4 regions of the Virgibacillus salidurans genome follow, and region 1 is predicted to be linked to each of the others. Evidence: riboswitches for the same ligand, from Rfam matches in the RefSeq annotation. Region 1 holds a riboswitch; each other region holds the start of a gene.
What was found. Region 1 has a riboswitch for thiamine pyrophosphate ahead of KFZ58_RS16505 (ABC transporter substrate-binding protein). Riboswitches for the same ligand answer to the same signal wherever they lie in the genome.

Region 1 (5,458 bases):
AGTTTCCAAAACAATTGTAATTTGCTGGCACCCATCATTTTCATGTAGTAGGTCAACTCCCGGTTGGTTTGCTGAAATCCACCTAAGGCAGATACTGCAATCGGGAAAAAACATCCGATTGTAATGACAATCAATTTTGGCAAGGAACCAAATCCAAACCAAATGACAAGCAATGGTGCAAGTACAATAACGGGCAGGTTTTGCGAGAGAATTAAAAACGGATAAAATGTCTCCCGCATGCGTGGCGACAGATGCAAGAGCGTGGCACTCAACAAGCCGACCGACGTCCCGATGATAAATCCTGTAATGGATAACTGTGTTGTTGCCAGAAGATGTGTCAGGAAGCCAGGAAACACATCTATCCCTTCACGAACAATATCTGTTGGGGCAGGGAGTAACCATGTTTCAATCGAAAAAACCTGTGTTGCCAGCTGCCATAAACCAATCAGGATAAAGATGGCAGCAACCGGCCGCCATCCTATCTGCAATAATTTTTTCATTGGTATTTCTCCGTTAACGCATCCATAGCAATCCCTGCCGGCTGATGGAGTATCTTCACCTGTGAGATGACATTGCCCGCCCCCATTGCAATCATTTTGTCATTCATTTTCTTAATCACTTGCAGCAATTCGGATAGTTCACCTTCCATCGTTGTTTCAAGCGGATGAACGTGATACGTTACATTTGCATCATCGATCACAGCAATTGCCGCGTCTACATAAGAATAGGCGTTTTCACCCGCCTCTACTTTCGGGATAATTTGAATACTTATGATTGAATTCGCCACCTGAAAATCACTCCTCACTTGGTAAAAATTCATTTGTAAATGCTTGGTCCACCTCAAGTTCGTTCTCAATTATTCCATTTTCGAACATCCAATTAGTAAAACTCTCCCATCTTTCATGTTCTTGAATACCCCAACGCTTTGCATCATCCTGGTATCTTGGTGATATCCACTCCTGACTTGCCCTCACCAAATCCGGATCCAGCTCCTGCTCACTATCTATTAAAATAGAAGCGGCGTCTTCCGGGTTTTCGATTGCAAATTCATAGCCTTTTGCTGCTGCATGTACAAATGCTTCAACTGTTTCTGAATCGGTTTCAATCATTTCTTCACTTGTTGCTAGAATCGGCGTATAGTAATCGAGCTCCTCGGAAAAATCAGTAAGATATACCATATTTAATGGTTCGTCTCTTAATTCGGCTTCAACACCTGTCCAGCCGTAATAAACAAGCGAGAAGTCGACATCACGCTCAACCGCTGTGAAAAAGTCGGCGTCACCAATAGGCAGGAATTCGACCTCATCAATATTCGCATTATTTTCTTCCATGATGGTTTGCATCATAGCTTGTTCCAGCGTGCTGCCGGTTCCACCATATATTTTTCCTTCAAAATCCGTTGGTTCTGTAATGTTTTTGTCTACAGGTGACGCATAGCCAGCCGTATTATGCTGCAGGACCGCTGCAATCGAAACGAGCGGAAGCCCCTCCACGCGAGCCTGCGTTAGTCCTTCCTGATAACTAACACCAAAATCTGCCTGTCCTGAAGCGAGTAATTGATTTGCGCCAGCTTCCCCTGGTAACATAATTTCGACATCAAGCCCTTCCTCTTCAAAATAACCATTTTCCTTTGCGACATATATTCCGGTATGATTTGTATTCGGCGTCCAGTCCAGGACAAAGGAAACCGGTGTTAGGTCATTTTCACCCCCTTCTGTAGCTGCTTCATCCTGCCCACACCCTACTGTAAAAAATAGAACGATAGATAAAAATAACAAAAAGTATGTTCTACTCATTTTTCTCCTCCTTTAAAATAAAAAATGCGCTAAAGGTTAGCCCTTTAGCGCATAGGATAAACATTCATCATGTTTTAAAATATGACTATGTTCCCTCCGCTGGTACCAACCAGATCAGGTTCCAAGGGTCAGTATCATACGGATACAATCTCAGCCAGCTTAAACCAGCCCCCCCACATTAAAATATAAAATTTTCAGGAATCGAATACAAAAACAGTATGCCACAGAATAACCCAAGATGTAAAGCCCGAACAGTGACAGGCACGCCCCGAAATTTGTCGAATCATGTTACGTTTGCATATGTAGTAATGTATTCGATATAATCAAAGGCAGACGATACGCTACCTCAGATGAATAGAAATCATGAATTTTAGGAGATTCCTATGTATAATTATGTCGATTTATTTATCGCATTTATGATTGCACTTGTTGCGACTTTTTTAGTAACCTATCCCGTGAAAAAATTGGCGATTAAGATAGGGACGGTTGATCTGCCAAATAGAAGGAAAATACATACGCAAATAACACCGAGACTTGGTGGAATAGCCATCTTTATTGGTGCTTTTTTTGGTGCGCTTTACCTGCAGCCGACTCACGAGCACCTGCCGGAAATTTTACTTGGAGCGATTGTCATCGTCCTAACTGGTGCACTCGATGACCGCTTCAGCATCAGACCTGTTATCAAGCTTACGGGACAACTTATTGCAGCGTCATTTCTTATTTCGTCGGGACTTATCATTGAACGCGTAACCCTGCCAATCATCGGCATGGTAGATCTTGGCTTTTTCAGTGTGTTTATCACAGTGCTCTGGGTTGTTGGCATCACCAACGCGATCAATCTAATCGATGGGCTGGATGGCCTTGCTACAGGGGTGGCGACAATTGCCCTGACAAGTATATTCATCATGGCACTAATTGACGTGCAAATCATCGTCGCATATTTATGTATTGTATTGATCGGTGCCAATCTCGGATTTCTGTATCACAATTTTTATCCTGCAAAAATATATATGGGTGATACAGGTTCCAATTTTCTCGGCTACATGATCGCAGTAGTTTCCATGCTCGGGTTGTTTAAAAATATCGCGTTATTCGGTTTCATCATCCCTGTTGTGGTGTTAGCGGTGCCGATATTTGATACATTGTTAGCCATTGTCCGAAGAGCCTACAATAAGGAAAACATCATGATGCCGGATAACAAGCATCTCCATTATCAGCTGATTGCCGGAGGATACAGTCACCGGAAAACAGTCATGATTATGTACGCGTTCAGTGCCTTATTCGGTGCACTGGCCATCCTGTTTTCTTTTGCATCCATCTCAACGGCATTTATTGTCACGTTTTTTGTACTCGCGCTCCTACATATTTTTGCAGAATTGTCAGGAGTCGTCATGGGAGGAAGGCGACCTGTTGTGGACAGGCTAAGAAGATTACTTAGAAAAATGGAGAGGAATAGATGAGGATTCTCTGCTTAGGTAGGGGATCCTTTTTTTGGTTTGGGATGGGAATATTGTTATGAGTTTAGGTTATGCTAAACTGAAGTTTTCACGTGATGCTAAATTCTCTTTCTATGTTGTCTCTTATAAGCATTCTTTGTGAAAGTACCCTCCATAGCCATTCATATGGCAGAAAAAGGGCGGGTCCCCGCTCCCGCCCGATTAAACTAACTTACGAGAGTACCTCCCGATAAACCCGCAGCATATTCTCACCATAAATTTTCAAAATATCATCCTTTTCAAAACCGCGCTCCAGCAGTGACTCTGTTAAATCCTCAAGCGCTCCGTGATTGCGGACAACATCAAATGCGGTGCGATTTTTTACATATTTATTTAGCATGTCACATAAATCCAGGCCAATCCCAATATGATCGATGCCAACAATAGAAACCATATGTTCGATATGATCCACCAAAGTTTCGATCGTGGCATCTTTGGGTGGCTTGGATGCAATTTTGCTAACTGCATTAATTCCGGCAACCCCGCCTGAGGTCGCAATTTCTCGTAGCTGTTCATCTGTTAAGTTCCTTGGCGTGTTGGCGATCACCCGCGTATTAGAATGAGAAGCGATTACTGGTTGATGTGAATCCCTGATAATATCTGAAAATCCCTGATCATTAATGTGTGTGACATCCATTATCATGCCTAATTTTTCTGCTTCCTCAATCACAGCAAGTCCAAAATCGGACAAACCGCCAGTCATTTGGTGCTCAGCGAAGTCAAATGCACATCCATCACCGGCAGCATTTCTTCTGCTCCATGTAAGCCCGATCATCCGGACTCCAAGTTCATAAAACACACGTAAAAGTGTTATATCTGTCCCCAGGGGTTCAACGCCTTCAAAGGAGAGCATAATCCCCACTTTTCCGCTGTCTTTCGCCTGCATGATATCCTGGATGTTTTTGCAAAGCATTATCTTATCCGGAGACTCCTCGATCTCCGTATACAGACAGCTTACTTGGTTCAATGCCTTACGAAGCGCCATTTCCGGCAAATCACCATCACCTAGGTAAATGGAAGACACAATAATATTCCAGCCCCCTTTATGGAAAAAGGGGAGATGATCTGACTCAATCACCCGCTTCCGCCCTAATTCACGCTGTGCCGCCACATCAAAAAGAAGGTCAAAATGCGCATCAATCGTAATAGATTCATCGTGGATTTCATTTATTAATTGCTTAAATTTTTCCATGACCACTGATTAGCCTCCTAAAAGTGTCAATTTCACTTTATTGAATCATATTCAGGGTAAAAAAAGAAGTGAAAAGGATCAATTGCGAGTTCGACAAGTGCCTGTCACGCCCCGAAATATGTCGAATGGATTTGGGTTACTATACATCAAAATTATACGACTGGGATGCTTGTCTATGTTTTTTACAAATAAATGTCTTTATTTCAAAAAATAGGTCATTTTTCATGGGAGTATTACAATTTTCGTTAAAATTGAGGTTTATTATCTATATATGAAGGGTGAAAACGAGGAAATTAGACACTATTTTCCAATAATCAGAAAGTTATTTTGTAATATTGATTTTGTTGGTAGGTCTATATAACTAGTAATGTATCGTTGGAAATAAAGTAAGATGACAGAAATTCTATTTAACCAAGCTTTAAAAAGGGTCTATTTAAAAACAAGGACTTTAACCTATGTAATAAATGAGGAAAATGCATTACTATTTCATCAATTTTCAAAATATTATATCTTTCTACTAAAAAATCTATTATACTTATATTTACAACGAAGAAATACGGCAACTGACCACTGGATTTCACACAAATTAGTGAATCTAGCTGCCAAAAATCTTAATAGGAGGTGAAACGATTTCTGCTCAAATTTTACTGCGTATTTCACTAGATTCATCAAAGTTAAATCGATTTCGTAAACCATCTAAATTTTAAGGAGGATATTATGAAAAGAAAAAGTTGGCCAAGAATTTTATCTCAAGTCCTTATTTTAGTGTTGTTTATGACCATGGTTCCAATGACAGGGCTAGCGACTCAGCAAAATGATAGCGCTTCACAACCGCCGACAACGGGATTTGAGGAGCGTGAGGGAGATGGGTGGACAACCCATGAAGAGGAATTGGAATTCTTAGAAGAGGTATCGGAGTCGTCGGATCGGGTTACTTATTCACAAGTTGGTACGACGGAAGAAGGTAGGCCACT
Region 2 (5,458 bases), 1.8 Mb from region 1:
GTCAATATATCATCACGATCCATGATGTCAGCCTTTATATCTACATCTTTAAGTTCTTTTTCACTGACAGGCAGTTCATTATTATTACGAGTAGTAAATTTCAGCAATTCAGGGATATCGATCCCATCCGAATTATAAAGGGTCACATTCTTATCACTTACAGACACAACTTTATTATTTAAATGGGGTGATTTATAAGCCTCCAGTGCTACAACGGAACCCACATTACCGAATCCTTGAATGGCTAGCGTTAAAGATCTCCCTTCATGATCCAGTGCCGTTTTCACAAAAATATTGTCCCGCTCTTTTAACCATTGATGTTGCGCATTCAAAAAATCATGCATCAGATAACGGAACGTAAAGTAAACGCCCTTTCCGGTTGCTTCTCTTCTTCCTAAGGATCCCCCATTTACAACACTCTTGCCTGTAAAGCTACTGCGGTATTTCATGCCAGGGCGAATGCTCTTATATTCTCCCATCATCCAGTCCATCTCACGCGCGCTGGTTCCAACGTCAGGTGCAGGGATGTCCTTTTCCGGTCCAAGAATATCACTGAAATATTGCACATACTTTTTACTAATTAAATGAAGTTCCTTCGTTTCATAATCTCTGGGATTAATAACAACTCCGCCTTTCCCACCACCAAAAGGAATATCATGCAAAGCACTTTTTAATGTCATAAGCGATGATAATTCAACTACTTCATCTTCATTTATAGCTTCATGAAAACGAATCCCACCTTTATACGGGCCCATAATATTATTATGCTGCACCCGAAAAGCCGGAATTCGCACAACTTTTCCGTTTTCCAAAGGCACTCTCAAAAAAGATTTATGCACATGATTTGGGGTGGACAAAATAGAAACGAGTGAACTAAAAGCTTTTTCCCTTGTTGCACTATGTAAATCCGGTAGGAATGTTTCATCATCCAATAATGCGTTTAATGACGCTTCGACAATTGTTTTTGTCCCCGATATATCTGCCATGTAAAGTCCTCCTCGTAAAGTCAATTCTTATTATTTCCAACGTAGTACATTTTAACCAAATTGTAACAAAAGTAAAAGCCCAAACCAATGTAGGCGGTTTAGGCGCGCGTAGTTCGTTAAAAAATAATTACAGCAAGAATTGTTGACAGGAATAAGCCGAGAATAACCGGGAAAAAGTTTTTACGAACAAGAGCCATCACAGAAACACCGCAAAATCCGGCAATTGCAATGAGTGACGACCATGCGACAAGCGTTCCTCCACCAGTCCATATCGATCCCATTTGCCCTATAGCTGCAAGTGTAGCAGCATCAATTGAACTTGTTTCGAGTGAGGCAGCCAGGGCACCGGTGAGCGGCAATCCGGAGAATCCTGAGCCATCAAGACCAGTAATTATTCCAATGATCAATACACTAAAAGCAGCGAGTAGGGCACTTTCAGGTAGAAATGCTTGTGTAGATTGTACAAGATCAAACAGCAATGCCGGAGGATTTTCATCTAGGCCCAAAATACTTCCGGAAAAATCCGCACTTCCCAGGAAGAAAAAACCTGCAATTGGAATAACCGGACCCATTGCTTTAAAAGCAAATACAAATCCATCTGTGATATGGTTCGAGATATAATCCAATGCATGCTCACGTCCAAAAGCGACAGTGGATAATAACAATAGAATTACAGCAACTCCACCAATAAAAGCTGCTCCATCGCCACCTTCAAGTCCACTCATTCTGCCGGATATAAGCTTTTCGTAAACCATGTAAACCACAACGCCCACGAGAACTAATGGGACCAGAACAGCAAATAACTTACTCCACATCGTTAAATGCAAGGACTGTGGTTTATTTGTTGATGCTGTTGTCGACTGTAATTTCTCAAGATCAATGTCATTTAATTTATCCTCTTTGGAACGGATTGATTTTCGATAGAGAAAATATGCCAAAAGGATCGCAGTCCCCCAGCTATTAAAGATAGCACTAACGCTTTATCGGCAACCAAAGCAGTGTCAATGCCAGCAGAAGTAGCTGATAGACTAGGTGCTACTTGCACAATATAATCAGAGGAAAGAGCCATTCCCTGACCGGAAATAGCAATCGCAACTGCAGCTGTCATTACAGGCAACCCTGCCCTTACTGCAGCAGGAACAAGTAAAGCGCAAATTAAAGGAACAGCGGGTGTCGGCCAGAAGAAAAGCGAAATAACATACGTCACGCCAACAAGAACAAAATAAGAAACATGCCCATTAATCATCATCTTCTGGATGGGCTGAATCATTTTCCGGTCTGCACCAAGATCACGTAAGGAATGCAGAAGCGCCAACATAAAAGTAATGATTAAAAATATGCTGAAAAGCTCCTGAGCGGCTACAAGATTCGCATTAAAAATGGCTGTAAATCCTTCAATGATACTTCCTTTGTATACCCAAGCAATTACAAATGTCCCTAACAGTGAAGGGAGTACAACACCTCTTCGAAAAATCATTGTTCCTATAATCGCAAGTGTAAATAAACCATACAACCAGTGAGCAATAGTCAGCTCCATATACGCTTCCTCCCATGATGAATAGTTCTATAGCCTATGCATGGAAGAAGAAAAGCGCGACAAACAAAAGGGAGCTTAACATGTTTTAGTTAAATGATAGATGGGAATGTTAATTATATAAAGCGAAGGAGGAGTTAAATATGAAACCATTCATTAAAGGATATTTCAATGATGAACACTTAAAAACAGATGTAAGTATATTAAAAGATAAAGGCATAGATAAAGATGATGTTTATATTCTATCACATGATGATGATAGAACAGATCGCGTTGCAGGCGGTGCTGATGCAAATACAATTGGTTTAAGCGAAATGGACTTCAAGGAAGCAGTTGGAAATATGTTCAACAGTAAAGGCGATGAATTAAGAACAAAACTTGAAGAAATGGGCTTCACCCAAGCAGAAGCAGAAAACCATGAAGAAGAAATGGACGAAGGCAAGATTTTCTTGATCGTAACCAACAATGAGAATGTAGGTAGCTACCTATTTTAAGATAGATAGGACAACCCAGTTTGCGGTTGTCCTTTTAATTTTCATTTTGCGGAACACAGTCTTCGCATAAAAGTTGCCCATCTTCATGTACCCCAGCAAAAAATCCGTCTTCACAATATACATTTTTCCCGCATGTTTGGCACGGACCAATTAATTCATGCATCATTTATCTCCACCTTTATATATAAAGGTAACCTCTAACTTGGAGGTTACCTTAACGCGAGCGAATAATCAATATTTTTATGCCGCCTTTAGTAATGTCTTTGGCTGCTTATGGAATAGAAAGAACACAATTGCGGTACACAATATAAATGAAGGAAGCATGTAGGATATATTGTAAACGAGTGAATAGATCCAGACAGGCTGCCCCTCAATCGCAGACTCAAAGAACACAATACCGGCAAAATAATGTGCGATAAAACGTAGACTTGATGCCAAGAGCACGCCTAACGTGATATAAGAAAGATAAGCTTTTGTTCTACCATCTTTAACCGCTTGCTGAACTTGACTGGCAAAAACACCTGCAAAGCCAAGGACCGTAAAGGCAAGCCCGTATTCAATCAGCCCTTGCAGCGGGTGCAGGATGTAAGCTGTACCTACAGCAACCTGCAAGATCCCCATAAAAACCCGGACACGAGTCCTCCTTTTAGTCCCCAGCGGAATGCGACAATAAAAATTGGTATCATCGCAAATGAAATGGAGCCACCCATCGCCCATATTTTAAAGGATAGGCCCGGGATAATATCCAGAAGCAATGCGAGTGACGTGAAAATCGCGACCTCAATTAGAAATAATATCTTGTTGGAACTCAAACGTTACTACCTCCCCTTTTTAAAGCAATTTCAAATCACACAAAAAAAGCAATGCCAAGGGGAAGACTTCCTGATGGAGGAATCTGCTCACATTACTTTTTATTCCATCAAAAAACCACCATCCCTACGCTAGTACTAACTAACAGGTTCGAAGGGTAAGAACAAAATCGTTCACTCTCAGCCAAATGGCTCCCCCTGTAGGCTTTTCATTCACTTTCTTTGTTATCATCATTGTACCTTATCTATCAGACTATGACAATGGATACTCAGCTTTTTAGTTATAGTTCCATAAATTCTTCTACATCATTGATACATAATTGAATAGCATTCTCCCAGAAATCCGGTTTCGTTAAATCTACATTCAGATGTTTTTCTGCCAAATCTTCCACGTTCATGCTGCCTGTATCACACAATAATGCGATATAATCATCTTCAAAGCTGCCGCCTTTTTCCTTCGCATGCGCATAGATACCAAGGCTGAATAAATAACCAAACGTATAAGGGAAATTATAAAACGGTACTCCTGTAATATGGAAATGTAATTTCGAAGCCCAAAAGTTTGGATCATAGTCTGTAACTGCATCATTGTATGCTTCTTTCTGAGCCCCAACCATTAACTCATTTAATCGGTTAACAGAGACCATCCCCTGTTTACGTTCTTCATAATAGCGATTTTCGAAAATAAACCGTGCATGGATATTCATGAAAAATGCCACACTCCGTTTAATTTTATCTTCCAACAACGCCTTTTTCTCGTCACTATTTTTTGCATTTTTAACAGATGCATCAGCTACAATCATTTCTGCAAATGTTGAAGCAGTTTCAGCAACATTCATCGCATATCCTTGATTTAATCCATTAACATCATTCATAACATGTTGATGATACGCATGTCCAAGTTCATGGGCCAAAGTCGCGATATTGGACGGAGTACCGGAATACGTCATGAAAATCCGTGTTTGTTCACTGTCCGGAAAACTTGTACAAAATCCTCCCGGGCGCTTTCCTGGCCGGTCTTCTGCTTCAATCCACCGTTTGTCAAATGCCATTTGTGCGAAATCGGCCATCTTCGGGCTGAATTCACGAAAATGGTCAATAATAAATTCTGCCCCTTCTGTATAACTCGATTGTTTAACTGAATCTGTCAAAGGTGCTCCAACATCGTACATACTTAATTTTTCTAATCCTAATAGTTCCGCTTTCTTCTTTAGATAATCAACAAAATGACTTTTGTTGTTTGTGATAGCAGTCCACATCGTATCAAGAGTTTCTTTCTTCATTCGGTTAATGGCTAATGGTTCTTTTAACACACTTTCCCAGTTACGGTGTTTATATTTCTGTAGACGGAACCCAGCCAAATGATTCAGTGTCTGGGCAAATAAATCAGCCTGACTGCTCCACGCTTTATCCAATTGTTCGGATACATGTTTACGTACAGATCTTGCCGGGTTGCTTAATTTATTGGAAGCCTGTCCGACAGAATAAGATTTAACCTCCCCATCCTCTTCAATCTCAACACTCATATTTCCGACTATTGTTCCATACATCTGATTCCACGCATGATAGCCGTCAACCGCCAAATCATTCATTAATACTTCTTCTTTTACAGATAATTGCTTTTTCGCTTGTTCT
Region 3 (5,458 bases), 940 kb from region 1:
TTGTCAAACAGGCTGTTAAAATAGATCCCAATAAACAACCAGCGCCTGTTATTTTTTCTAAAAGTGGGTCACCAGTTTCATTGGAGATAACATCATTTCCAGTACAAATAATGTCTGTTTCTCCGGTTACGACAGCTGCCGTTTCATAGACTTCTGCAACCTTAACAGCAATTTCTTCAGCATTTCCATCCCCAACTGATTCAACACCTCTTGTTTCCCAGGGGATTTGTACAAGTTGGGCCATTTCACCTGCGTTTCCTTTGATTACGGTTGGCTTTACTTCTTCTAGGATTCTCTTAACGGCGGATTGGCGAAAAGAGGTGGCTGCAACTCCTACCGGGTCGAGTACTACTGGAATACCTTTTTCGCTTGCAGCTTTTCCAGCGAGAATCATTGCTGAAAGCTCAACGGATGTAAGTGTGCCAATATTAAGGAGAACCCCGTCGGCAGCAGAAGCCATTTCAGCAGCTTCTTCTTCTGCTTTTGCCATAACTGGTGCTCCACCAAAGGATAATAGACCGTTCGCTGTAAAATTCATGACAACCTGATTTGTCAGATGATGAATCAATGGACTATTTTCCCGTACCTCTTGAATAATGTTTGGATTCATTGTTTCACCGCCTCCTCTCTTGTTGCCCAATGATTGGTAGGACCGCTTCCGGAACCAAGTTCAAAGGAATGCTTAATTGCAGCTGTTACAAAATGTTTTGCTTTTTGAACAGCTTTCTGCAGTGGTATACCTTGACTTAAATAGGCTGTAATGGCAGCGGAATAGCTGCACCCTGTTCCATGTGTATTTTTTGTATCAATTCGATCAGCCGTAAAGGTGCTTATCGTCATGCCGTCATATAAAAAATCCACAGCTTTGCCAGACATATGGCCACCTTTAACAAGAGCTGCATCAGCACCGAAATCCTCAACAATTTTTTCCGCAGCCTGCTTCATGTCATCGGTTGTCTCAATTTTATCCCCGGTAATAAATTCAGCTTCCGGAATATTTGGTGTAACTAACGTTGTTAATGGCAAGAGGTTCTCACGTAAAAAATGACGCGAATCCTGATCGATCAGGGAGTCTCCACTTGTAGCAACCATAACCGGATCCATGACATAGAATGCATCCAGGTCTGAAACACGTTTTGCGATCACTTTCATCATGTCCTTATTTGCAATCATTCCTGTTTTAAATGCGTGAACCGGAATATCGGAAATCACGGAATCCAGCTGTTGTTCGATCATTTCAACGGGAAGATGGTGAACACGTTGGACGCCGGTTGTGTTTTGAGCAACAACAGAGGTAATTACAGACATGCCATAGCTTTTTAATTCCTGAAATGTTTTTAAGTCTGCTTGAATACCTGCCCCACCACTTGGATCTGTGCCAGCAATCGTAAATGCAGTTGGAATTTGTGTCATTTATAAATCCTCCTCTAATAGGTTTGAAAGTCTTAAAGCATAGTAGTTTCCTAGACTATATACGCACTAATTTTTCATAGTTTATCTTTGAAACAATAAACCAGCCAATCATTGCTCCAGTAATACTGCTCACTAGAAATGAAGGAACAAAGAATAATGCACCGACAGAACTTCCTATGAGAAGTTGAGCAAAAGGTACAGCAAATAGTGCACCAATGATCCCACTGCCAAATGCCTCACCAACTGTTGCCAACGCTCTTTTACCGAATTTTTGATAGAGATAACCGGCTAAAAAGGCTCCAACCATGCCGCCGGGGAATGCGAGTAATGTCCCGAGCCCCAGCATGTTCCTGAGCAGGCTGATCATAAAGGCGATAGCCACAGCCGGACCCGGGCCAAGTATGATGGCAGCCATGACGTTAATAGCATGCTGGACAGGGTATGCTCTTGCAACACCTGCGGGGAACCATAATAATTGTGCGGTAATGACTCCGATTGCTACGAAAACGGCCATCGTTGTCAGTAAGCGTGTTCGATTCATTAATTACCTCCTCTCAAGGGAGAGACCAAAAAAGCCAGATCCCGTGGGGGACCTGGCTTCGAATTTGAAGATAGATTAGACATTTCGTCTGACTACTTCCCTCCGCTGGTATGATCCAGATCAGGTCCGTAAGAGTCAGAAAGCTCACACGTGCTTTCCTCTCAGCCCACGTATTTTTGGGCACCCCTAGTAGTTACTATTTATTTGATTGTTCATTCATTTTCAGTTTAGCAAATAAATCTACATTTGTCATGGAATAGTTATGGCTTAAATATAACTTTAATACTTCCATCTTCTTTCTTATCAAAAATATCATAAACCTTCGATGCTTTGTCTAAGCCTACTCGATGTGTGATAATATCTGTTGGGTCGAATTGTTTGTTCTCAATCATTTCGTAAAGTTTTGGCATGATATTAATTACCGGTGCTTGTCCCATCTTTAAAGATACGTTACGTGTAAAGAAGTCTGCGAGTGGAAAATTATTTGCATCGCTTCCATACACTCCTGTTAATTGAACCGTACCGAATTTCCGTACAGCTTGTGAAGCGGTAATGATCGGGCTAATTGTTCCAAATTGATTGTCCATTTCAGACCCGAACTCTGTTTTAGGCGGTACGGTTCCGTCCATTCCAACACAATCAATGACAACATCAGCCCCACCTTTTGTATCTTCATGTAAAAGCTGTCCGATTTTTTCATATTCTTTAAAACTGTACGTTTCCACATTATTTGTTTTCTTCGCATGTTCTAATCGATGCTCTATCTGATCTACAGCAATTACTCTCTTTGCTCCTTTTAGCCATGCGAATTTCTGTGTCATCAACCCAATTGGTCCGCAACCTAAGATTATTACTGTGTCATTTTCTTTCACTCCACTATGCTCCACACTCCAATAGGAAGTAGGAATGACATCGGATAACAATAATACTTGCTCATCTTCCAGTTCACTTGACTCTGGTATTTTAAAAGATGAGAAGTCTGCATAGGGCACACGTAAATATTCTGCCTGACCGCCGGGATGATTCCCAAAGTCCTCGCCAAATCCAAACAAACCACCAGGTTCTCCGTGAGGGTTCGAGTTATCACATTGACTTTCCATTTGGTTATTACAGAAGAAGCAATCTCCACATCCAATGTTAAAAGGGATGACTACTCGGTCTCCCTTTTTCAAGTTTTTTACATTTGGACCGACTTCTTCAACAATTCCCATTGGCTCATGCCCAACAACATAATCATTTGCCGGAACGATCCCACCCTTATATAGGTGAAGATCTGATCCGCAAATTCCACTAGCGGTAATCCGGACAATCATGTCATCATTTTCTTGGATAGTTGGATCGTCGACTCTTTTCGTCTCCATTGCCTCTTTACCTTGAAATGTTACTGCCTGCATATTTTCACCATCCTTTAAATAGTTGGTTATAAAGCATATTTCCTTAATTGGGTGAATTTAAACGCAGGGGTTTTTGGCGATTTACTTAGAAGTATTATATAATCAGTCAAAAAAGATTAGAGTATGAAGGGGAGAAATAAAAAATATGTGGTGTTCCAGTAGTTTTAATGACAAAGCTTGAGGGAAGTGTTGAATTAAAGCCAAGGGGTATGCATGAATGGTTAGCTGGTCTTGCAGGTGTACTTGTAAAATTCATGCTGTTGAAGTCAGTGATTTTCCATGGATTTATTTTTCCTATAATGACATTTCAAAGGTTGAGATCCCGGAATGGTCTAGTGTTCCAGATGTATGGGAAAAGGCAATAGCTATTGCAAAAGGACCGCGCCCTAATGCTAAAAATAACTTCATCCATCGAGATTATTATCCTGCAAATGTGATGTGGCGTGATGGCGCAGTCAGTGGTGTCGTGGACTTTGTGAATGCCTGCCAAGGGCCATCAGGGATTGATATTGGACATTGCAGAGTAAACCTGGCGATGTTGTACGATGTTAAAACCGCTGATGGATTTTTAGATGCATATAATCGACTTGCCGGAAAAGCATTTACCTATGACCTCTATTGGGATCTTATTTCATTAATGGACATGCTTTCTGAAGAATATCCAAAAGTATACCCGGGCTGGAAGGAATTTGGTGTTATAGGATTAACGGATAAAATGATGGAGGAACGGTTGGATCAGTATGTCGTGCACTTGATGAGGGCGGTGAGTGAAAGTAAATAGATTTATATTTTTGATAGTTTTTTATATGTATCGTGGTATAATATTAGGAAAGGAGGGTGGATGTGCAGGAGAAATTAAATACTATTTTAGAACATTTGGAAATCCTACAACAAGGTCAAGTTCGATTTGAGGAAAACTTGAATACCTTTGGCAAGAGGCTGGATCGAGTTGAGCAAAATTTAAATACCTTTGGAGAGAAACTTGGTCAAGTAGAAAAAGTTAATAAATTCTTGCTGTTAATCAAACTCGTATGGAAGAAAGACAAATTCGCCTAGAAGTGAATCAAAAATCATTTGCAACCAGTCAGGCTCGTTTAGAAGAGAAGTTTGATAATTTTACGGTTGAAACGAGAAGTCATTTTAAACATGTTCAGTCATAATTGGATCGACCTACAAGTTAACTCTACATTTGAACCCCAAGTAATACATCTTTCACAGTAATCTTCAGAGAAAACAAGCATCATATCTCAACCTCCTAAGAAATTATATTTCCTGAAAAAATATTGTGGAGTATAAAAAGGTTAGCTGGACACTCTAGTAGAACGTCCAGCTAACCTTTGCTTCATTATGGAGCATATCGGGCTCGAACCGATGACCTCTTGGCTGCCAGCCAAGCGCTCTCCCGAACTGGATGGTTTCACTACAATAATAAAAATGAGGCTCTACAACCTTTTTCGAATTAAAAAACACTCTTCTCATTCTGTAATTAGAATAAGTAAGAGTGATGTTTTGAAATGGAGCTGACGGGATTCGAACCCGTGACCCTTTGTCTGCCAGACAAATATTCTCCCACTGAACTACAGCCCCATGATGTAATATAGTTAAAAATCGCAAGCAAAACCATTATATAATTTTGATGGGATTATATCAAGTTTTTAATTTGTGGCTTTGAAATAAAGTTTGATACAATTATGTTGATATGGTGGATTCTTTTAATTCCGCAAACGGGCCATATTATGGAGTAAGGCTTATTTGACTAACGCAGCAAGTTAGTTTAATAAGCTATTTTATACATAATAAAAGACGGTCAAAAAAGCACCGTCTATATATAGCTACTTATTATGTGTTATTTCTTTGTAATAAAGGTAATCGACTTTATGTTTGGTAGCCATTAACTGTGAAGCCAAAACCGCCGTATAAACAGTGGTTAGTACAATTGCTCCAACACCAAGACCTGTAAGGTTTAGTTTATTAGATCCAGTCACTCCATTATTACTTGTCGTTGCTTCTTCCATTTTATCCCCCCTAATTTGTTATAGGGGTATTATCTGCAATGGCATTTAAACTTATACCATAAAAATAAATAACTGATAGAAATTTAATCCAAAAC
Region 4 (5,458 bases), 760 kb from region 1:
TGAAAGACGAACCGGATGTGATTGCCTGTCCAAGTGCAGTGACAGGAGAGCAGTTAATCGAATTATACGTGGAGCATGAACCGGAGGTGGTATTTTTAGATGTTCATATGCCGGGGATGCATGGGGTGGAGGCAGCGAAAAAGATTACCGAGCTTGCTTACCTGGCCCCACCGCTGTTTATATTCACCACCGCTTACGAGGAATATGCGGTGACAGCCTTTGAAATCGAAGCGGTCGACTATATATTGAAGCCGTATGATGCGGAGCGCTTTCAAACAGCAATGCAGCGGGCACGCAATAAACTTGAGCAATTGAGATCCAAAAAAGAAGTAGCTGCTTACCAGCAACAGACGACACCGACACCGGGAAAACTGCTGATTGATGATGACGAGCGGATGATGGTGGTGGCACCGGAATCGATTTATTATGCTGCCCCTTTTAAACGAATGCTGGAAATACATACAGAGAATCAGGTGATTACAAGTAAAATGACCCTGCAGGAGTTGGAACACAAACTAAAAGGGCACTCCTTTTTCCGGACACACCGGAGCTATCTGGTGAATTTGGATCATGTGCAGGAAATTACTCCATGGTTTAATGGCACAAGCAATGTGACTTTGAAGGACAAAAACCAGACTACGATACCAGTAAGCCGCGCAGCGAGAAAGCAATTATTTAATATTTTCGGCAATTGATAACGGTATGGCGACCATTCGTGCAAGGATTTCTACCATTGAAACGGATTTTCCCACAGCGTTTTTCTTCTTCTTTATACTTTTAGCAAGCGCTTTCAAATTGAAGGAGGGTATATGCAGCAAAATTCAATTACAGGCTGACAATAATGTGAATATTCAGCTTCGGCATATATTCAATGACAAAACAAGGAGGATACACATGGCTTTAGAAAAAGAATATCAGCAGCAGAAAGAGAAAGAAGTTGATTACGTAAAGGTTGCTAATAGCCCATCGTTTAAAAAATTTATGAAAGACAAGAAAAAATTTATTGTTCCATGGACGATTTTTTTCCTGATCTTTTACTTCTTGCTGCCGATTTTGACAACGTATACGACCTTTCTGAACACACCGGCGATCGGAGATATTTCCTGGGTGTGGCTGTTTGCCTTTGCCCAGTTTGTGATGACATGGGTGTTGTGTATGGTTTATGTGAAGAAGGCGAATACGTTTGACAAACAGGCGGATAAAATCATCGAAAAAATACAGAAAGGAGGTAATGATAAATGAGCCCGACAGTTATTATTCTCTTTCTTGCTATTGTCCTTCTGACGCTAGTGATTACCTATTTTGCTGCGAAACAGACCCAGACAGCCGGTGATTTCTATACCGCAGGCGGCGGTCTGACCGGGATGCAAAACGGGCTAGCCATTGCGGGAGATTACTTATCGGCTGCTTCCTTTTTGGGGATTGCCGGGGCAATTGCGCTTTATGGTTTTGACGGCTTCTTTTACTCGATCGGATTCCTGATTGCCTACCTGGTCGTCATGTTTCTGGTTGCCGAGCCGTTAAGGAATCTGGGTAAATACACGCTTGCAGATATGATCAATTCTCGCTTTGATGCGAGAAAGGTGAGGGGAGCAGCTGCATTTAGCACGGTGACGATCAGCACGTTTTACATGATCGCCCAGCTCGTTGGCGCAGGTGCCTTGATTCAGCTTTTATTCGGGATTGATTATTGGCTGGCCGTTCTGATTGTTGGTGTCATGATGACAGTTTATGTACTGTTTGGTGGGATGACAGCGACAAGCTGGGTGCAGATTGTGAAAGCTGTGCTTCTAATGGCTGGTATGGTTATCATGTCGTTTCTCGTTCTGCTCAGGTTCAACTTTAATATTGGACAAATGTTTACTGATATGAAAACGGCCACCAGTCATGGTGCGGCTTATTTGGAGCCGGGGCTGCAGTATACCGACTCGCTGGGGACGATCTCCCTGATGCTGGCACTTGTGCTTGGTACTGCTGGATTACCGCATATTCTCATGCGCTTTTTCACGGTAAGGGATGCTAAAACAGCAAGAAGCTCGGTCATTACGGCAACATGGGTGATCGGAGCCTTTTATATATTGACCTTATTTTTAGGGTTTGGTGCAGCGGCGTTTGTCGGGGAAAGTGCGATTCTTCAGGCCAACCCGGCAGGAAATATGGCAGCACCGTTACTGGCACAAGCAATTGGCGGAGATCTCCTGTTTGCTTTCATATCAGCGGTCGCATTTGCCACGATTCTGGCTGTGGTCGCGGGCCTTGTGCTCTCAGGAGCCTCGGCATTGGCCCATGACTTTTATGGGCAAATAATCAAAAAAGGAAAAGCGTCGGAAAAAGAGCAGGTAGTTGCAGCTCGTACGGCTTCCCTGATCGTATCGGTGCTGGCCATTGTTCTCGCGCTGTTTGCCCAATATCTTAATGTGGCGTTCCTTGTTTCACTTGCCTTCTGTATTGCGGCAAGTGCCAATTTGCCGGTAATCCTGTACACGGTTTACTGGAAACGGTTCAACACGTCAGGTGCCGTTACCGCGATGCTAAGCGGATTGATTTCAGCGTTGGTACTGGTGTCTATCAGTCCGAGTGTGTTTTCACCAGTCGAGGGAGCGGCATTATTTACCGGGGAGCCTATCTTCCCGCTGGATAATCCTGCACTCGTTTCCGTTCCAATAGGCTTCTTGGGCGGTTATCTTGGGACGATTCTTTCTAAAGAAAAAGATCTGAGACGCTATGCGGAGGTGAAGGTGAAGGCGAATACGGGTTATAAAGCCAGTGGATCAAGTCATTAAGGAGGAGGTGCTCTGTTCCGAGGAGACTCGAGGTTCTCCAACAACAATGGTTCCCGTAAATACTTGACAGACCCCTTTCTTGTGTTAGGATGAGAATAATAAGTTAATAAAAAGTAACTACTAGAGGTGCCCAAAATGCGGGCTGAGAGGAAAGCGTGGAGCTTTCCGACTCTTACAGACCTGATCTGGTTAATACCAGCGGAGGGAAGTAGTCGAAGAAATAAAATCGATTATTCGAGCCAGGTCTTATTTATAGACTTGGCTCTTTATTTTTTAGCTGTTTCCTAAATGATTGGGTCTGCGAGACAAATAAGAACAATTAATATGAAGAGCTAATCATTTTCTTGAAAAGGGGAAACACGATATATGAATCGAACACGAATGTTGACCATGATGGCCATTTTTGTGGCTATTGGAACAATTGGCTCTATTTGGTTTCCAGCACGTCTACTGATGGCGTATCCAGTTCAACATACCGTCAATGTTATGGCAGCTGTTATACTTGGAACAAAGCCAGCTGTAAGTGTTGCATTTATGATTGGGCTGCTCCGTGTTTTGACTGGCACTAGTTCGGTATTGGCTTTTCCTGGGGGAATGATCGGTGCCTTCCTTTCAGGGTATCTTTATAACAAATTTCGCAAATACAGGTGGGCAGTTATTGGAGAAATCATTGGGACCGGGGTCATTTCCTCATTATTTTCCGTTCCTTTTGCTAAGCTGCTAATGGGAAGTTCAGTTGGAGCCCTTTTTTTCATGCCGTCATTTTTGGTTAGTAGTATAACAGGTTCATTAATAGGGTGGATGATTGTTGCAAGAGTTAAAAAAATAAGCAAACATCACATTTAAGAAACATTATTTTAATCGCTTCCCTCGCATGTCATGGAAAAGGATTGATAAAATGACAAAAATACGATGCATTAACGATTACCGGAACGTATCTAACAGGAGGAGCAGGAATTCTCAATTTTGGTTTAACGAGTGGTCAGTAGGAGCAATTCTTCCCATAATTAAGTTTTCTTATTCAATTTTAAAAGAAAGGGGTCTTATCATGCAATACCTGATGAAAACAAGAAAAAAATCACCGCTGATCTATAATATTATGAGCGAAGTAGGTTCCAATTTTATAGCAAATGGATTGATAGCTGTGGGCACCTCTCCTTCGATTTCCAACATGCCAGAAGAAGCAGACGAAATGGCAAGGAAGGCGGATGCTGTTATATTAAATTTAGGAACTTTAAGCAAAGCCCGGGCAGAAGCAATGATGGTAGCAGGAAGAGCTGCAAATGAAGCGGGAGTACCGGTTTTTTTAGACCCCATAGCAATTGGTGCGACTGATTTTCGTACAACTGTGATTCATGAAATTCTGTCCGAGATTAAAATAGCTGCTATTTGTGCCAATGCCGGTGAAATTGCGGTTTTAGGCGAATCATTGGAAAAGACAACGAGTCCGGATAGTTCTCTTGAAGAAAATGATCCTTCCATTGCTGAAAAAGTGGCGCGAAAGTATGAAACGGTCGTTATTGCGACCGGCCAAACGGATATCGTCACAGATGGAAAAAGAACTTCCCTTTGTAAAAATGGACACGTCATGCTACAAAACATCACGACCAGTGGCTGCTTGCTCACCTCTGTTATCGGTGCATTTGCCGGTGTAGCTGGAGAAGATATTTACGAAGCAAGCATTGAAGCAGTAACGGGGTATGGAATTGCAGCGGAATTAGCCATGAAAACAGCGACAGGACCAGGTTCATTTATTCCGACTTTTTTGGATCAGTTATATTTTTTGAACGAGGACACCATTGCTGCTCATCAACACCTGGAACAATAAGTATACAACGATGTGAAGGAGTTGTGTAAATGATGCAGGAGTCATTGCTTGATAAGAAAACTGCCTCGTATTGATCGACTTACAGAATGATTTCTGTCACCCGATGGAACAGCTGGCTAACGCAAGGACATAACAATTATTATAGTTAATGGAGGAATTTCATTATGGAAAAAATTCTTTTTATAGAAACCGGTACTGGTCTCGATGTACATGGACAAGATGTCAATGTGGCAGCGTGTCGTGCTGTAAAGGACGCTATTCATTATAATTCAATGCTCGGTATTCGCAGTATGCTGCCTGATGGCGCATAAATAATATGAAGATAAATATAAAACTAGCGATTCCTCAAGATTTGGATCAATTAGAACACGACAAAATTAAGAGTATGGTTCCATATGGCCGTGTCTCGGTTGAGGTTATAACAGGCGGTATGGCAACGACAAGCGGCATTTTCCTTGAAGATCAGCAAGATAAAAATGATTTGATGTACATGGTGAATGCTGCAGTGGAAGTAGGATACTAAGTAGACGTTTTTTTCATTAAATTTAAGGAGGACATAGCAATGCGATTTTCGGAATCCTTGAAAACTGCAACTAAACAAAGTTGGGCGTACAGCATGAATCATCCATTTGTCCAGGGTATTATCAAAGGCGATTTACCACTGGAAACATTTAAAAATTATATTATGCAGGATATCTATTACTTGAAGCATTATGGAAAAGTCCATGCATTTGCCGCCGCACATGCGGATGATTTTAGTCAGGCTGCATTATTAGCTGGAAAAGCACAAAATACCGCTGAAGCAGAGCTTACCGTTCATAAGGAACACGCCCGAATTCTAAATATT

Region 2: linked by a shared signal. The riboswitch ahead of thiT (energy-coupled thiamine transporter ThiT) and the one ahead of KFZ58_RS16505 (ABC transporter substrate-binding protein) in region 1 are both predicted to bind thiamine pyrophosphate.
Region 3: linked by a shared signal. The riboswitch ahead of thiW (energy coupling factor transporter S component ThiW) and the one ahead of KFZ58_RS16505 (ABC transporter substrate-binding protein) in region 1 are both predicted to bind thiamine pyrophosphate.
Region 4: linked by a shared signal. The riboswitch ahead of thiW (energy coupling factor transporter S component ThiW) and the one ahead of KFZ58_RS16505 (ABC transporter substrate-binding protein) in region 1 are both predicted to bind thiamine pyrophosphate.

The regions. Positions count from the first base shown of each region.
Region 1 is NZ_CP074373.1:3,306,906-3,312,363, reverse strand. It holds gene KFZ58_RS16515 (ABC transporter permease) at 1-500, opposite strand, end outside; gene KFZ58_RS16510 (thiamine-binding protein) at 497-787, opposite strand; gene KFZ58_RS16505 (ABC transporter substrate-binding protein) at 795-1,796, opposite strand; TPP riboswitch at 1,871-1,981, opposite strand; gene KFZ58_RS16500 (glycosyltransferase family 4 protein) at 2,180-3,256, shown strand; gene KFZ58_RS16495 (dipeptidase) at 3,465-4,484, opposite strand; gene KFZ58_RS16490 (M14 family metallopeptidase) at 5,202-5,458, shown strand, end outside.
Region 2 is NZ_CP074373.1:1,530,396-1,535,853, reverse strand. It holds gene KFZ58_RS07915 (Glu/Leu/Phe/Val family dehydrogenase) at 1-986, opposite strand, end outside; partial or broken gene KFZ58_RS07910 (hypothetical protein) at 1,103-2,523, opposite strand; gene KFZ58_RS07905 (YflT domain-containing protein) at 2,664-3,014, shown strand; gene KFZ58_RS19165 (hypothetical protein) at 3,049-3,180, opposite strand; partial or broken gene thiT (energy-coupled thiamine transporter ThiT) at 3,255-3,826, opposite strand; TPP riboswitch at 3,931-4,032, opposite strand; partial or broken gene KFZ58_RS07895 (M3 family oligoendopeptidase) at 4,105-5,458, opposite strand, start outside.
Region 3 is NZ_CP074373.1:417,677-423,134, forward strand. It holds gene thiM (hydroxyethylthiazole kinase) at 1-610, opposite strand, end outside; gene thiD (bifunctional hydroxymethylpyrimidine kinase/phosphomethylpyrimidine kinase) at 607-1,413, opposite strand; gene thiW (energy coupling factor transporter S component ThiW) at 1,469-1,954, opposite strand; TPP riboswitch at 2,035-2,152, opposite strand; gene KFZ58_RS02295 (alcohol dehydrogenase catalytic domain-containing protein) at 2,215-3,348, opposite strand; gene KFZ58_RS02300 (aminoglycoside phosphotransferase family protein) at 3,566-4,129, shown strand; gene KFZ58_RS02305 (hypothetical protein) at 4,192-4,404, shown strand; tRNA gene KFZ58_RS02310 (tRNA-Ala) at 4,864-4,935, opposite strand; gene KFZ58_RS02315 (hypothetical protein) at 5,181-5,363, opposite strand.
Region 4 is NZ_CP074373.1:240,154-245,611, forward strand. It holds gene KFZ58_RS01345 (LytR/AlgR family response regulator transcription factor) at 1-695, shown strand, start outside; gene KFZ58_RS01350 (DUF485 domain-containing protein) at 895-1,242, shown strand; gene KFZ58_RS01355 (solute symporter family protein) at 1,239-2,783, shown strand; TPP riboswitch at 2,896-3,007, shown strand; gene thiW (energy coupling factor transporter S component ThiW) at 3,150-3,629, shown strand; gene thiM (hydroxyethylthiazole kinase) at 3,832-4,611, shown strand; partial or broken gene KFZ58_RS01370 (Lin0512 family protein) at 4,776-5,134, shown strand; gene tenA (thiaminase II) at 5,174-5,458, shown strand, end outside.